DNA from 2 places in the Nocardia sp. NPDC046473 genome. Region 1 is predicted to be linked to the other one. Evidence: riboswitches for the same ligand, from Rfam matches in the RefSeq annotation. Region 1 holds a riboswitch; the other holds the start of a gene.
The links. Region 1 has a riboswitch for thiamine pyrophosphate ahead of thiC (phosphomethylpyrimidine synthase ThiC). Riboswitches for the same ligand answer to the same signal wherever they lie in the genome.
Positions count from the first base shown of each region.

Region 1 (8,454 bases):
CTCGCCTGCGAGGATCCGGCCTACGCCTGGACCTGGTCGGGTCGGGGGCCCGCGTGAAGACTCGTGTCGAGGTACCCGACGATTCACTGTTCGGCACCGACAACCTGCCCTACGGCGTGTTCGCGCCGGACGGCCAGAACTACCGCGTCGGAACGCGATTGGGCGATTCGGTCATCGATCTCGCTACCGCACTCGGCGACCCGGAATTCGCCGAACCGAGCCTGGCCGCCCTCATGGCGCAGGGCCCGCGCCGCTGGCGCGAGGTGCGCGAACGAGTCCGCGAGCTGGTCGACAATGAAATCGACAGTGCCGCAATACATGCGCTGCCCGAGGTGCGCCTCGGCCTGCCGGTGCCGATCGGCGACTACGTCGACTTCTACGCCAGCATCGACCACGCGACCAACCTCGGCCGCCTGTTCCGGCCGGACAGCGAACCGCTGCTGCCGAATTGGCGGCACCTGCCGGTCGGCTACCACGGTCGTGCGGGCACCGTGGTGGTGTCCGGCACCGAGGTGATCCGCCCCAATGGTCAGCGCCGAACAGATTCGGGCACACCGGATTTCGGACCATCCCGACGACTCGATATCGAGGCCGAACTCGGCTTCCTGGTCGGTGTCGGTTCCGAACTCGGCGATCCCGTCGAGACCGGCGAGTTCGCCGAGCGCGTCTTCGGCGTGGTGCTGGTCAACGACTGGTCCGCCCGCGACATCCAGGCCTGGGAGTACCAGCCGCTCGGCCCGTTCCTCGGCAAGTCCTTCGCGACCTCGATCGCACCGTGGGTCACGCCGCTGGCCGCGCTGGAACCCGCCCGGGTGCCGACGCCGGAGCAGACCCCCGAACCGCTGCCCTACCTGCAGGAGAAGGAGCCGTGGGGTCTCGACATCGACCTGACGGTGTCCTGGAACGGGGAGGCGGTGTCACACCCGCCCTTCTCCCGGATGTACTGGTCACCCGCGCAGATGCTGGCCCATCTCACCGCGAACGGCGCCATCACCCGCACCGGCGACCTGTACGCCTCCGGCACCATCTCCGGCCCGGAACCGGATCAGCGCGGTTCGTTCATCGAACTCTCTTGGGGCGGTAGCGAACCCGTACTGGTGAACGGCCAGCAGCGCACCTTCCTGGAGGACGGCGACGAGGTGGTCATCACCGCGTCCGCGCCGGGCGCCGATGTGCGACGCATCGGCCTCGGCGAGGTCAGGGGCCGTATCAGGCCCGCGCGCCTGCGCGGATAAGCAGGACAGCACAACGAAGCGAGTCGGGCCGATCAACTCGGCCCGACTCGCTTCGTTTCTGAAATCTATTGTCCCGCAACGGCTCCCCGGCCCGCGTAGACCACACCGATGAACCCGGTCAGGTCCTCGATGAGCAGGTCCTTGCCGTCGGGCGTGCCGCCGTCGTCGTGATGGTGCAGCCAGTCCGCGACGAGCTCGAACATGCCGCCGATGGCGGCCAGCGCCAACGCGAGCCGCGCCCGCTGCACACCGGGATCGCTCGCCGGTTCGCCGGACCACTCCCGGTCCAGAAAGGCCGCCGACCAGCGCCGGTTGCTGCGCCGAATCCGCTCCACCGTCGGCGAAATACCGCCCGCCTCACCGAAAGTCACCTTGGCCAAGCGCGGGTCGTCGGCGATGGCGTGCACGAACGCCGCGATCACCGGCGCGGCCCGCTGTGGCCAGGCCAGCTCGGCGGCCGCGACGGCGCCGGTGATCACCCGTTGCTGGATCTGCGCGGTGAGTTGTTCGAGCAGCGCGATGTAGCACGCTTCCTTGCTGTCGAAATGGTCGTAGAACCCCTTGGTTCCGACATAGGCGCGCTGGCAGATCTGCTCGATCGATGTTCCCGAATAGCTGTGCTCGGCAAACAGTTCGGTGGCCGCGTCGAGCAGCTGATTGCGCCGCTGGGCGCTGCGCTGTTCGGCGTCGAGGCCACGGATCCGGCGGCGCGCCGGCCCCTCGGCAGGCCGCGCGGCGGATTTGCTGCGGGTCATCCCTCGACCATAGCTCGATGGCGTTTAGAAAGAGTTCTTGTTAGTAACAGGTTCCCATGTTGTAATCGCTGTCACGCTGATGAGGAAGGACGCATAGGTGTCAGTGATCAATGGTGATCCGACCGGCCGCCCGCGGACCGGAAAACGTACGGTGGCCGTGTTGGTGACGATGGCGATCGCCATGGCCACCGTGCTGCTGAACGGCGCGGTCCAGCCCGCGCCCGCCGCCGCGGTGCCGCTCCCACACGAGGACTCGTTCTACCAACCGCCCGAAGGATTCGAAGCCCAGGCCCCCGGCGCGATTCTCCGCTCCCGGGAAGTGCACCTAGCGGTGCTGACCGCGCTGCCGCTGAATGTGCGTTCCTGGCAGCTGCTCTACCGCACCACCGATCTCAACGAACAGCCCACCGTCGCCGTCACCACGGTCATCCTGCCCGCGGGCGCGGATCCGAACCGCTCCCGGCCGCTGGTTTCGCTGCAGTTCTACTACGACAGCGCCAGCAACGACTGCTCGCCGTCGTATGTGCTGCAACAGGGTTCGGGCCTGGCCGGGCTCGAGGGCATCCACTCGCAGAGCGAACTGATCGCGATCGCCGGGCTGATCAGCCAGGGCTGGGCGATCTCGGTGCCAGACTACGAGGGCCTCGACGGTCACCTCACGGTGCCGAAGGAACCCGGATATATGACCCTCGACGGCATCCGCGCCGCCGAGGGTTTCCAGCCGCTCGGCCTGGACGGCACGAACACTCCGGTCGCCATGTGGGGCTACTCCGGCGGCGGCATGGGCTCCGGCTGGGCCGCCGAAATGCAGCCGACCTACGCACCCGAATTGAACGTCAAGGGCATCGCCCTCGGCGCGCCGACCTCGGATGTGGTGTCACTGCTGCACGTCAACGGGTCGATGTTCTCGTCGCTGATCGGCATCGGCATCTCCTCGCTGCGCAAGGCCTACCCGAAGTTCAAGGAGGCGGCCGATCGGTACCTGACGCCCGAGGGGCAGGCGCTGATGGACCGGACCGAGCGCACCTGCCTGCCGCGCAACGCGGTCACCCAGATGTTCGTCGACTACGGGCGGCTGCTGACCATTCCGATTCCCGACTTCCTGCAGGTTCCCGAAATCAAGGAAACCTTCGAGCAGACGGTGCTCGGCCGCAACATTCCGACCGCGCCGATCTTCCTGTACCAGGGCGTCTTCGACGAGGCGGTGCCGGTGTGGACGAATGACCGGCTGGATCAGCAGTGGTGTGCGGGCGGCGCGTCCGTCATCTACAAGCGCGATCACCTCAGCGAGCATCTGACCCTGCCGTCGCTCGGCATGGCCGACACGCTCAACTGGCTGAAGTCCCGGCTCGCGCCGAACGCAGCCGACCAGTTCGGCTGTCGCACCGACAACGTGGTGTCCATGTTGGCCGACTTCAACGCTCTGCTCACGCAGATCGAGATCAACCTGAACGCCACCTTCGGCGCACTGGGTTTCCCGATCGGCCCCCGCGAGCGCTGATCGCCCGCCCGTCGCCTGGCCCCTGACCGGATTGTCCGGTCAGGGGCCGGGCTTTTCGGATCCGCGGGCGGACCTCGTCCGATCATGGGGCGACCCACAGGATGTGGCTGTAGTCTCGGCCTGGAAAATTTCACACCGCCAACGGGGGCTCGCACCAGCGGGCTGAGAGGACGGCTAGGGCCGTCGACCGTATGAACCTGACCGGGTAATGCCGGCGTAGGGAGGAACAATCATGGCTACTGCTACGTCCAAAGACGGCTCCGAGATCATCGACACCGTCACCACCGGACCCATCGAAGGCAGTGTCAAGCACTACACCGAGGTGGACGGGCTGCGCATTCCTGTCCGTCGAGTCAACCTGACGAACGGTGAGCATTTCGACGTCTACGACACCTCCGGCCCGTACACCGACGACACAGCCCAGATCGACCTGGAGTCGGGCCTACCGAAATTGCGTGACACCTGGGCCAAGCCCGAGGTCGAAGGGCCACCGACCCAGCTCGCGCGGGCTCGGCAGGGCATCATCACGCCCGAGATGCGCTTCATCGCCGCTCGCGAAGGGGTGACACCGGAGCTGGTGCGCGATGAGGTCGCGCTCGGTCGCGCGGTGATTCCCGCCAACCACAAGCATCCGGAGCTGGAGCCGACCATTATCGGCAAGAAGTTCCTGGTGAAGATCAACGCGAACATCGGCAACTCGGCCGTCTCGTCGTCGATCGCCGAGGAGGTGGAGAAGATGGTGTGGGCGACCCGCTGGGGCGCGGACACCATCATGGACCTGTCCACCGGCAAGAACATCCACGAGACCCGCGAGTGGATCCTGCGCAACTCCCCCGTCCCGGTCGGCACCGTGCCGATCTATCAGGCGCTGGAGAAGGTGAACGGCGATCCGACCCAGCTCACCTGGGAGATCTACCGCGACACCGTGATCGAGCAGTGCGAGCAGGGCGTCGACTACATGACCGTGCACGCGGGCGTGCTGCTGCGCTATGTGCCGCTCACCGCCAAGCGGGTCACCGGCATCGTCTCGCGCGGCGGATCCATCATGGCCGCTTGGTGTTTGGCGCATCACCAGGAATCGTTCCTGTACACCAACTTCGCGGAGCTGTGCGAGATCCTGGCGAAGTACGACGTGACGTTCTCCCTCGGCGACGGTCTGCGGCCCGGCTCCATCGCCGACGCCAACGACGAGGCGCAGTTCGCCGAGCTGCGCACCCTCGGCGAGCTGACGAAGATCGCGAAATCCTTTGGCGTGCAGGTGATGATCGAGGGCCCGGGGCACGTGCCGATGCACAAGATCGTGGAGAACGTGCGGCTCGAGGAGGAGTTGTGCGAGGAGGCGCCGTTCTACACCCTCGGCCCGCTCGCCACCGATATCGCGCCCGCGTACGACCACATCACCTCGGCGATCGGCGCCGCGATCATCGCGCAGGCCGGCACGGCCATGCTCTGCTACGTCACGCCGAAGGAGCATCTCGGGCTGCCCAATCGGGACGACGTCAAGGTCGGCGTGATCACCTACAAGATCGCCGCGCACGCCGCCGACCTGGCCAAGGGGCACCCGCACGCGCAGGACCGGGACAACGAGTTGTCCAAGGCGCGTTTCGAATTCCGCTGGCGCGACCAGTTCGCGCTGTCGCTGGATCCGGACACGGCCAGGGAATACCACGACGAAACCCTGCCCGCCGAGCCCGCCAAAACCGCGCACTTCTGCTCCATGTGCGGGCCGAAGTTCTGCTCGATGCGCATCTCCGCGGACGTGCGCGAGTACGCCGCGCGCAACCAGCTCACCGATGTGGAGGCGATCGAGGCCGGGATGGCGGAGAAGTCCGCCGAGTTCGCCGACAGCGGGAACGCGGTCTACCTGCCGATCGTCACGTAGGTCGAGTTCGCCTGTCCAGCAACCTATCCGGCCCCCGCGCCTGCGGGGGCCGGATATGCGTTACCGGCGCATGATCTCGAGCAATGACTCGAGGTGGTCGGTGGGCACGACTTCCATCCGGTCGCCGCCGCCGCGGATGGTGGCGGCGATATCGATGGCAAATCGGTTGCGCCACCAGTAGATCGAGCGACTGACCGGCCTCGAATCGGTCTCGCCCGCGACAAGCAGTTGGGCGAGCAGGCTGGTGCCCGCGAAAACGGTGGGCCCGGTGATCGGATGGACCAGCAGGTGGGTATGACCCGGGATGACGAGCAGCGCGCCCCAGGGGCCGACGACCGGATAGTCATCGAGCCAGCGGACATGTGCGGTGACGAAATCCGAGGCACCGTAGAGCATGTGGATGTCGACGTCGTTCATGCCATCGATCTCGGCGGCCGTCAGATCGAGCCCGCCGTCGGCACGAGTGTTGCGCTCGGCGATCTCGAACAGATCGGATTCCGTTGCACCCCAACGTTGTACGTTGGCGTAGGTCACCGGCGTCACGATGTCGCCGAAATCGATCAGTACCCGTTGCAGCAGGCCGGGCGCGACCAATCGCCGCACATCGTTGATCAGGCCTTTCGTGCGCGCCGAACAGAGCCGCGTTCGCAAGAGCGTCCGCACGGACTCCAGTCGAGACGTATCGAGGTGCCCTGCGGCAAGGTCGGCGATCTGCATATCCAACCGATCACCGACCAGGTTCGCCCAGAGTTGCCGTGGCGCCCGGGCGACCCGACGCTCCAGCCGAGTACACGGCAGCACGATCCGACCGGCCCCGCGCCCCGAAAGCACGAACTCGCCATCGGATTCCGCACACCCGTACCCATGCCGCACCGCAACCTCGTTGACCAGTAACTTCAACAGACCCGAGGACGACTCGCGCATAACCCCTCGCTCTCGTCCGATACCCACTAGGTCCAGTGTATCGAACATATGTTCGAGAGTGCGCGAATCTCCTGCACCTACGCGACCGAATCAGCGCGTTCTGACCGGCACCGGTCGCTGGTGCCGACTACGCCCTGCCGTCACACGAGCTGCGCGACGACAGGAGCGAACCTTTCGGCCATGTCGGCACCGAAGATGAAGTAGGAGAAGCCGATCTCCTCTCGTCGGCGTTGGATTTCCTCGATGGCGGCGGCCGGGTCGTCCGGCAGCACGGCCATCGCGTCCGCCGCGCGGAGCGCTGCGGGGTCGGTGTCGGGCGGCGCCATATGCGGTGCGACCCTGTCGCCGATCACCGGCACGGCGAGCGCGAGCTCGATGTCCGGAACCGCGCGGAAGTCCTGGGCCAACCGCGTGACTTCGGCCCGAGACTGATCCCCCAGCGCGAAGGTGACCGTGTCCGCGACCTCGGCCGCCAGCGCCCTGGCCTTCGGACCGAGTACGGCCATCGCCACCGGCGTGTGCAGGTCGGGGCCGTCGAGATCGCGTAGCGCCCTGACGGTTTCACCGATCTGGGCCAGCCGCTCGCTCGGCGGGAGCACCGGCAGCCCCTTGTCGCGGAGCTCGTCCTCGATTCCTGGCCTGCCCGTGCCGATGCCCATCTCGAAACGACCGTCGGTCAGCAGCGACAGCGAGTGCGCTTCCCACGCCGTCAGCCAGGGCTGGCGGAACGGCGAGGCGTACACCCAGGTGCCCACGCGCATGTCGGTGAGGGACGCGGCCGTGGCCAGCAGCGGAGCGGGCGCCGGTTGCGTGAGCGGGAAATCCGGCACCAGCAGCGTCGAATAGCCGCTGTCGGCGATGCGACGCACGCGATCTCGCCACGTCGGCAGGTCGGTCATCAGCGGGGCAACAACTCCGAATCGAAACGGTCGTGTCATGCCTGAATTCCTCTCCATAGGTTCATCTAGCCATATTGACGGCCGAGCCACCGGAAACTCATCGGCACACCCCAGGACTGGTGACAGTAGGTGTCAGGCGGGTGTCAGGTCGATGTCAGCGAGCCCGGCCAGAGTGTGTACATCGAACAAAACGAACGGCACCGACAGAGTCAGTGCCACAACCGATTTCGAGGAGTACACGACATGTCCAACACCATCACCCTCAGCGACCAGGACAAGAGCACCCTGCGCACCGCCGCTTACGGAGCCGTCGCACTGATGGCCGCCGCAGGTGCGCCGCACAAGGGCACCTCCCACGGTTCCATCGCCCTGACCTCGGCGACCGGACTGGTCGGGCATGTGCTCTCCGCCAAGTCCAAAGATATTCACCTGCAAGGTAAGTCGGTCGCCGAGCTCGCCGAACATGTGCTGCCGAGCCTGACTGCGGCCGTGCACCTGCTCGGCAAGCAGTACCCGGGCGAGGACGACAACTTCCGCGACACGGTTCTCGTCGCCGTCGAAGCCGCCGCTCAGCCCCGCAAGGGCGAGCCCAGCCCCGCCGTGGCGGCGATGGCCCGCAAGATCACCGCAGCCCTCGACGCCTGACGAATGCCGGCTCGGCGCAGCGCATCTGGTCGCGGGGTCCGCTCTGGACCCCGCGACGCGCTACCACGGAACCTCGGTGCCGTCTCAGGACAGGAACTTGCCGGACGGGCCGTCGTCCGGCAGCAGGGCCAGCCGAACCCGCAGCGGCCTCGGCGGGATCGCCGTCGCTGGCCGCCGCATTCACATTGAGGTTGGTGCGACGCAGGCCTGGTGCCGACGCATTGACCTTGATGCCGTCGTCGGCCAGCGCATGGGCGTAGAAGACCGTCAAGGCGTTGAGTGCCGTCTTGGCAGATCGGTAGGCGGCATAGGAGCCCAAGTGCGGGAACTGTGCGCCGACTGCCCAGGTCAGCGAACCGGTACCGCTGGAGACGTTGACGATTCGGGGGTGCGCGGAGCGGCGCAGCGCGGGCAGGAAGGCATTGGTCACGGCGGCCGTGCCGAACACGTTGGTCTCGTAGACACGGCGGAAGGTGTCGGTGTCGACCCGGTCCGGTGTCTCGTTCTCGCCGGAGATCCCGGCATTGTTGACCAGCACGTCCACGGCGGCGATGGCGAGCGCGGCCGCGGCGATGCTCGCCGCATCGGTCACATCGAGGAGTAGCGGACGCGC
Region 1 is NZ_JBEYZJ010000006.1:300,497-308,950, reverse strand. Features, by position in the region: gene ABZ942_RS22920 (homogentisate 1,2-dioxygenase domain-containing protein) at 1-57, shown strand, start outside; gene fahA (fumarylacetoacetase) at 54-1,235, shown strand; gene ABZ942_RS22910 (TetR/AcrR family transcriptional regulator) at 1,301-1,990, opposite strand; gene ABZ942_RS22905 (lipase family protein) at 2,088-3,491, shown strand; TPP riboswitch at 3,623-3,731, shown strand; gene thiC (phosphomethylpyrimidine synthase ThiC) at 3,724-5,373, shown strand; gene ABZ942_RS22895 (hypothetical protein) at 5,434-6,297, opposite strand; gene ABZ942_RS22890 (LLM class flavin-dependent oxidoreductase) at 6,438-7,235, opposite strand; gene ABZ942_RS22885 (hypothetical protein) at 7,440-7,841, shown strand; gene ABZ942_RS22880 (SDR family NAD(P)-dependent oxidoreductase) at 7,819-8,454, opposite strand, start outside.

Region 2 (8,454 bases), on a different contig from region 1:
TGGTGCTGCTGCCCGACGGCGGCCGCGGCTACCTGTCGAAGATCTTCAACGACCAGTGGATGAGCTCCTATGGCTTCCTGCGCGAGCGCCTCGACGGCAGTACCGTCGAGCCGATGGTCGGCGACGTGTTGCGCGGCAAGTCCGGCGAACTGCCCGACCTGGTGCACACCCATCCGTCGGAGACCCTGCGCGACGCCATCGAAATCCTGCGCGAATACGGGGTTTCGCAGATGCCGGTGGTCGGCGCGGAACCGCCGGTGATGGCGGGCGAGGTCGCGGGCAGCGTCTCGGAACGTGATCTGCTCTCGGCGGTGTTCGAAGGCCGTGCGCACCTGACCGATCCGGTCGGCAAGCACATGAGCCCGTCGTTCCCGCTGATCGGCGCGGGCGAACCGATCTCCGCCGCGACCAAGGCGCTGTCGGACACCGACGCGTTGATGGTCGTCGAGGAGGGCAAGCCCGTCGGCGTCATCACCCGGCACGACCTGCTCGGCTTCCTGAGCGTAGGCACACTAGGCCACTGAGCTGAATTCCGGCACGCCTCTTAGCTTTCGGCGCACTGTCAGCTCGGATTCGATCCGAGCTGACAGTGCGCCGATTTCGTGATCGAGGCGGTTAGGCGGGGTTGTCGTTCGTGACGCGATCTTGTCGCAGCGTCGAGACCCGGCCGACGGCCCACGCGACCAGCAGTGCGGCGAGGAACGAGAGCAAGGACGCACTCATCCACGCCTGCTTGGTGAAGTGCAGCTCCTCCTGCACGTTCACCCAGAAGTCGGTCCATACACCGGCGTCGCCCGGGTTGATGAGTTGGTAGACCGAGAGTCCGGCCAGCCAGGCGACGATCATGCCCCAGCGTGGTGGGGCGTCGTCGGCGGTGTTCCATTCGCCCTTCGCGCGCAGGAAGAAGTCGGCGACGAGCACGCCGAGCAGCGGCACGAACACCGAACCGATCAGGCCGAGGAAGCCGAAGTAGTTGGCCATGTTCAGCTGCAGCGCGAGCACGGTGATCAGCAGGCCGAGGCCGATCGACAGGATGCGCCGGTCGATGCGCGGGGCGAGGTTCTGGATCGAGACGGCGGTGGAGTACACGTTGGCGAACGACTGGTCGGCCTCGCGCAACACGAAGACGAAGAAGAACAGCCCGCCGAGACTGACCTGCAGGAACGGCGAATACTGGCCGTCGCCGGTGGCGCGGGCCAGCGCGAACAAGCCGAGCGTGTAGGCCACGATCTGCGTGACCGCATACGCTCCGCTGGCCGCGCCGAACGCCGTGCCGGTGCTGCGCGAGTGCCGGGTGTAATCGGCGGCGACCGGCACCCAGGAGATCGACACCGCGAGCGCCGCGTCGGTGGCGATCCAGAAGAGGTTCCAGTCCGCGCCGAACGGGCCGCTGCCGTGCGGGCCGGGGTTTGCCGACAGGTCGGGCAGACCGGTACGGAAGAACTGGATGTAGAACCAGATCAGCGCGATCACCACGCCGACCGTGACGAACCGGCGCAGCATCCGCACCGAGCCCAGCGGCCAGATGGTCAGGACCGTGGTGAGCACCCCGGCCGCCACCACATAGAGCCAGTGCGGACCGCCACCGAACAGCTCGTCGGCCGCGTCGCCGATGACGATCAATTCGAAGGTGCCCCAGCCGATCAGCTGGGCGATGTTCAAAACGGTTGGCAGATAACTGAGTTTCGCGCCGAACAGGCCGCGCAACAGCACCATCGCCGGCTTGCCGGTCTTCGCGCCGGGCACGGCCGCCAAGCCGAGCATCAGACCGCCGACGACGGTGCCGACGATCATCGCGAGGATGCCCGCGGAGATGGAGATCTGCGGTGCGCCGTCGGAATTCGGCGCGAGCACGGTGTACGCGCCGGAGAAGGCGATGAGGCTGACACCCAGGTTTGCCCAGAATGCGCTCTGGTCCCAGAAGGACAGCACCTTCGGGGCGGGCTCGTCGAGGGTGAAGGGGGCCTCGTGCCGTTCGGAGTTGTGCAGGGTCGATGAAGACATGCCCGAAACGCTCTTCCTACGCCGGCATTACCCGGACAGGTTCATGCGGTCGGCGAAGCGCTGGGGTCCGCCCTCTCAGCCCGGCCTTGCCCGAGCTCCCGCGGTGGGGGTGGTTCGGGCGAATAGTACACGCGGCCGCTCGGCGGTCCGTGCGATCCGCAAGGCCGGACCGGGTGAACAGTGGTGAGCTGCGGGTTCGCTCGAGTTGCTACCGTGGAGATCGAGTAGAGTGCGAAAACCTGCGTGACTTAGGAAATGTCCGCTCTGAACAGGTAATCGACTTCCTGCGTCCGGGATCACACCGTCCGTTAACCCTGATAACGGAGTCGTTACTGTTTGTTCATTAGCTGGGGCAAGGATTACTAGGTATGACTCGGAGGCAAGTGATCGGTTGGGTAGCTCTGCTGGCCTCGGTGCTTGCCGGGGCGGAGTTACTCGATCGAGTGCATTTTCCCGCACCGCAGATGATCCTGGCGATCGTCGTCGGCGGCGCCCTGGCGTTGGCCGGGAAGTTGCCCGCGCCGATGCCTCGGCAACTGTCCTGCGGCGTGCAGTCCATGCTCGGCGTGTTGATGGGCAGTTATCTGGAGATCTCGCTGCTGTCCAGCATCGGGTTGGCGCTGATCCCGGTGCTCGCGGTGACGGTGGCGACGCTGCTGATCAGCCTGCTGGTCGCGGTGGTGTTCGCCCGCTTCGCCCACGTGGAATTGCCGACCGCGACGCTCGGCCTGCTGGCGGGCGGTTCCGCGGCGGTGGTGGCGGTGGCCGACGATATGGACGCCGATCCGCGCCAGGTGGCATTCATGCAGTACCTGCGGGTCGCGCTGGTCGCGGTGAGCGCGCCCGCCCTCGGCGCCCTGCTCAGCAACAGCGGCGACAGCCTGAGCAGCGGACACGCGACGCTCGGCGCCTCGGTCACCAATCCCGACCTGCCGTTCTGGATGATCGTCGGCCGTGGTGATCAGGTCGCCGGGTTGTCCATCGCGGTCATGCTGTGCGTCGTCGGCACCAAGCTCGGCAAGCGGTTCAATCTGCCGAGCCCCGCGCTGATCGGGCCGATGCTGATGACCGCGGTGCTCACCGCGCTCGGCGTGAGCCACGGGTACGCGCCGACGAACCTGTTCAAGGATCTGCTGTTCGTGCTCATCGGCTTCGAGGTCGGCACCCGCTTCACCCGAACCGTCGTCCGCGAGATGGCACGGATGATTCCCGGCATGACGGTCACCATCGTCGCGCTGTCGGCCATCGTCGCCGGTCTGGCCTTCGCGGTCGCCACCTTCGTCGACCTCGAGCTGTCCGACATCTACCTGGCCACCACGCCCGGCGGTATCAACGCCGTGCTGGCCACCGCCGAGTCGATGGACGCCAACCTCCCGCTGATCACCTGCGTACAGAGCATGCGCCTGCTGTTGATGGTGCTGATGCTGCCGTTGCTGGCCAAGGGGATGCGCTGGTTCTCGGCGCGGCAACTGTCCATGCGGGAACCCGAACTAGCGGTCTGACCCGGCCTGCGCGGACACTATCCGGCCGGGCGCCCGCCGTTCTCCTCGTTCGACGCGAAGATTGTCCGACAAGGCCGGATGCCCCTGCGCCACTAGGCTTTTCGCACCGCACCCACAATGAGATCCGTCCACTCGTCCGCCAACGAGGCCAGCCGATACCACGCCGCGTGCACCCGGACATCGGACACTTTCTCGGCGGTGTGCAGCAGATAGCTCGCGTGCGCGTGGGCCGCGGCCATGCGGTCGACCGTGGCGCCGAGCGATCCGGTGCGTAGGTGCTCGGTGCAACTGCGGCGCGGCAGCTGGGTGGCCACCCAGGTATCGATGGCGGCGACCAATTCGGCACGGCGGCAATCGATTCCGGCGGCGGCGAGCGGATTGCCGCGGCGCTGCCGATGCAGGATGGCCAGCTTGCGGGCCCAGCCGATCAGCGGATGCTCGGCGTTCGGATCACCGCCGCGGCTACCGAAGGCGGCGACCAGTTCCCGTTGATCCGGCAGCGACCGAGCGGTGCCTCCGGTGGCGGGCAGCGCGCGATCACGCACGAACATCGCGGGCTCCCGGCGGCTGGTGATTCGCATCAGGGCAGGGGACCAACCATCGATCGATGAGGTCGGCTGACAAGGTCTTCATCGTGCACCTCCGGGTGACGTCAGGCGGGAGGCATTGCCCTGATGCCGAATCCGAGATAACAGTGCGCCTCTTACCTCGGCGTGTCGGTGACATCGAGATGGCACTGTGATGACAGGTCGTAACAATCTTCTCCTCATCGCGTGGTACGGGGTTGTGAGGAAGACCGACCAGTCGGGGTGGCCGCAGTCGAGAGTACGTCCTCCGGTTACGGATCGAGCGAGCGGTCGCGCCGAAAGCCGCAATGTGGCAAATTATCTGCAAACGGAAGGTTCGAGTTATGTGGCCGGGGTATAACCGGCGTTGAAGCAGCCTCGGCAAACCGCCCTGGCGTAATCGGATAGCGAAGGGACGGGCATGTACACCTCCAGTTTGGCTATCGATTTCCAGAAGGGGTTCTCGGACGCGTGGAGTTCGGTGGCCACGTTCGTCCCCAAGCTGGCCGGATTCATCGTCATCCTGCTCATCGGCTGGATCGTCGCGAAGGTCGTTTCGACGATCGTGGACAAGGTGCTCGACCGGCTCGGCTTCGACCGCCTTGTCGAGCGTGGCGGCCTCAAGCAGATGATGTCGCGCAGCCGCTACGACGCGTCGGATCTGCTGGCGAAGCTCGCCTACTACGCAATCCTGTTGATCGCCCTGCAGCTCGGGTTCGGCGTGTTCGGTCCGAACCCGGTGAGCGACCTGCTCGACGGCATCGTCTCGTGGCTGCCGAAGGCCGCCGTCGCGATCATCATCGTGGTGATCGCGGGTGCGATCGCCTCCGCGGTGCGTGACCTGGTCGGCAACATGCTCGGCGGCCTGTCCTACGGCGCGATGATCGGCCGGGTCGCCGCGGTGTTCATCTGGGGCGTCGGCATCGTCGCCGCACTGAACCAGATCGGGGTGGCCACCTCGGTCACCATGCCGATCCTGATCACGGTGCTCGCCACCATCGGCGGCGTACTGGTGGTCGGCGTCGGCGGCGGCATGGTGCGGCCGATGCAGCAGCGCTGGGAGAACTGGCTGAGCGGGCTGGAAGAGGAGATGCCTGCGGTCAAGGGGCATGCGGAGGCGTATTCGCGTGGCCGTGAGGACGCGTCGCGGGAGCAGCTGTGGATGGATCAGCAGGCCTCGCGCGGCCAGCACGCGCAGCAGTGGGATCAGGGCGCGATGCAGGGCGGCGGTTCGTACGAGCAGTCCGGCGAGTACATGGGCTATCGCGATCCGGGCGATCGGCGCTAGGCCGAACTGCGAACGCGTCCGCCGTGGGCTCTGGCCTACGGCGGACGCGCTGTGTCAGGGGTCGATCAGGCGAACTGCTGCGAAGGGTGCAGGCACACGCTCGCCAGGCGCAGCTGGACCCAGTCGGCGTTCGCCCAGCTGCCGAGATCGCTCGGTGCCGCACCGGTCATCCCGTGCCCGGCGGCCTCGCGTACCTGGTCGAGGAGGCCGCGGGCGTAACCCGCGAGCAGCACGCTCATCGGCACCCGCGCGGCGCTCTCGACGCCGAGCTCGAGGATGTCGCGCACGGCCGCGGCGTGCTGATCCAGCGCCGCCGACAGCGCGGGCAGTTCCGCCGCCGCGGCGAGCGCCGGCACCCCGTGCGTCTTGTGCAGGCGGGTCAATATCTTGCGCGCCGACACTTCGAGCAACGCGGGGCCGAGCAGAAACATGTTCCTATGCTAGCAATCGGCGAGTCTTTATAAAACTGTGACGCTTGACCCAGTCTGTTTTGCCGCATAAGTGCGTTCCAGCAAACTTGCCGCACGAAAAACATTGCTGGCGAACCAGTTTCCCGGCCACTGTCGATTAATGCGACCGTTCGGTATTTACAGGTCGATCGCTCGGACTTCGATGGCCGGGAACTGATTCGCCCGACGCCCGCTCGTTACCTGAACGCGTTGGCGTCGGTCAGCGCGCGGCCGAGCACTAGCTGATGCACCTCCGCCGTGCCCTCATAGGTGAGCACCGACTCCAGGTTGTTCGCATGGCGCAGCACCGGATAGTCCAGCGTGATGCCGTTGGCGCCGAGGATGGTGCGGCACTCGCGGGCGATCGCGATGGCCTCCCTCGTGCTGTTCAACTTGCCCGCACTCACCTGCTCGGGAGTCACCGTGCCGCGATCCTTCAGTCGGCCCAGGTGCAGGGCGAGCAGCTGACCCTTGCCGAACTCCAGGGCCATGTTCGCCAGCTTCGCCTGGGTCAGCTGGTACCCGGCCAGCGGCTTGTCGAACACCTCGCGGGTGCGCGCGTATTCGATGGTCGAGCTCAGGCAGTCGCGGGCCGCGCCGAGCGCGCCGAAGATGATGCCGAACCGCGCCTCGCTCAGACAGGCCAGCGGCGAGGCGAGCCCGCGCGACTCCGGCAGCACGGCATCGGCGGGCAGCCGGACATCGTCGAAGTCCAGTTCGGCGGTCACCGAGGCGCGCAGCGACAGCTTGCGATGCATCTCGCGGGCGCTGAATCCGGGCGTCCCGGCGGGCACCAGGAAGCCGCGGATCACCTGCCTGCCCTCGTCCTCGGTCTGCGCCCAGACCACCGCGATATCGGCCACCGAGCCGTTGGTGATCCACATCTTCGAGCCGTTGAGCACCCAGTCGGCGCCGTCGCGCTTGGCCCTGGTCCGCATGCCGCCGGGGTTGGAGCCGAAGTCGGGTTCGGTGAGCCCGAAGCAGCCGAGCGCGCGCCCGGCCGCCATCTCCGGCAGCCACTGCTGCTTCTGCTCCTCCGAGCCGTACTTGTGGATCGCGGTCATCGCCAGCGAGCCCTGCACCGACACCATGCTGCGCACGCCGGAATCGACGGCCTCCAGCTCCTGGCAGGCCAGGCCGTACATCGTCGCCGACATGCCCGCGCAGCCGTAACCCTCGAGATGCATGCCGAGCAGCCCGACCTCGCCCAGCTGCGGCGCGATCTCGCGAGCCGGGAAGGTGCCCTCCTCGAACCAGTCCGCGATGTGCGGTCGCAAGCGTTGATTCGCGAAGGTCGCGACGGCATCGCGGATCTCGCGCTCATCGTCGGACAGCAGGGAGTCGATCGCGAACAGTTCTTCCACAGTCACCATGCGCTAAGCGTAATTGGGAGGCCGCCGGTGATATCGGGGTCTTCGGAGGTACTCGTCATAAATTTTCCGGCCTACCCGCCCTAGCTGCGTAACTACATCGGAGCGGGGGCGCGATCGTCCGCAGAGTATCCATCTGGTACTACCGGGGGGTTGCCCGGAAATCGCCCCTGATTAGGCTGGGCGTATGAGTGAGCTGGGGTTCTCCACTAGGGCCGTCCACGCAGGATTCGATCCCGACCCGCAGACCGGCGCGGTGAACGTGCCCATCTATGCGAGTTCGACGTTCGCCCAGGACGGAGTCGGCGGTCTCCGTGGCGGTTTCGAGTACGCACGCACCGGAAACCCGACCAGGTCCGCACTGGAAGCGAACCTCGCCGCGCTCGAATCCGGCACCTACGGCCGGGCATTCGCGTCGGGCATGGCGGCCACCGACTGTGCCCTTCGCGCCGTGCTGCGGCCCGGTGACCACATCGTCATCCCGGACGACGCGTACGGCGGCACCTTCCGGCTGATCGACAAGGTGTTCAGCCAGTGGGGCATCGAGCACTCGCCGGCCCACGTGTTCGACGTGGACGAGATGCGCGCGGCGATTCGGCCGAACACCAAGCTGGTGTGGGTCGAGACGCCGACCAACCCGCTGCTGAGCATCGGCGACATCCCGGCGCTCGCCGACATCGCGCACGGCGCGGGCGCGAAGCTGGTGGTGGACAACACCTTCGCCACCCCGTACCTGCAGCAGCCGCTGCTGCTCGGCGCCGACATCGTCACGCACTCGACCACCAAGTACCTCGGCGGCCACTCCGACGTGGTCGGTGGCGCGCTGATCACCAACGATCCCGAACTCGACGCGGCGTTCGCCTTCCTGCAGAACGGCGCGGGCGCGGTGCCCGGCCCGTTCGACGCCTTCCTCACCCTGCGCGGCACCAAAACCCTTGCCGTGCGGATGGATCGGCACTGCGACAACGCGGAGACCCTGGCCGAGTTCCTGACCAGGCATCCGGCCGTCTCCCAGGTGATCTACCCCGGCCTGCCCGAGCACCCGGGCCACGCGGTCGCGGCCAAGCAGATGCGCCGGTTCGGCGGCATGATCTCGGTGCGCCTGCACGGCGGCCCGGACGCGGCCCGCGACTTCTGCTCGCGCACCAAGGTATTCACCCTCGCCGAGTCGCTGGGCGGGGTGGAATCGCTGATCGAGCACCCGGCCGCGATGACGCACGCGTCCACCGAGGGCTCCGTGCTGGAGGTGCCCGCCGATCTGGTGCGGCTGTCGGT
Region 2 is NZ_JBEYZJ010000003.1:599,213-607,666, reverse strand. Features, by position in the region: gene ABZ942_RS12925 (cystathionine beta-synthase) at 1-524, shown strand, start outside; gene ABZ942_RS12920 (cytosine permease) at 616-2,004, opposite strand; TPP riboswitch at 2,001-2,116, opposite strand; gene ABZ942_RS12915 (AbrB family transcriptional regulator) at 2,373-3,506, shown strand; gene ABZ942_RS12910 (DUF4254 domain-containing protein) at 3,599-4,087, opposite strand; gene ABZ942_RS12905 (hypothetical protein) at 4,494-5,360, shown strand; gene ABZ942_RS12900 (DUF6401 family natural product biosynthesis protein) at 5,426-5,791, opposite strand; gene ABZ942_RS12895 (acyl-CoA dehydrogenase family protein) at 6,007-7,182, opposite strand; gene ABZ942_RS12890 (cystathionine gamma-synthase) at 7,367-8,454, shown strand, end outside.
Region 2: linked by a shared signal. The riboswitch ahead of ABZ942_RS12920 (cytosine permease) and the one ahead of thiC (phosphomethylpyrimidine synthase ThiC) in region 1 are both predicted to bind thiamine pyrophosphate.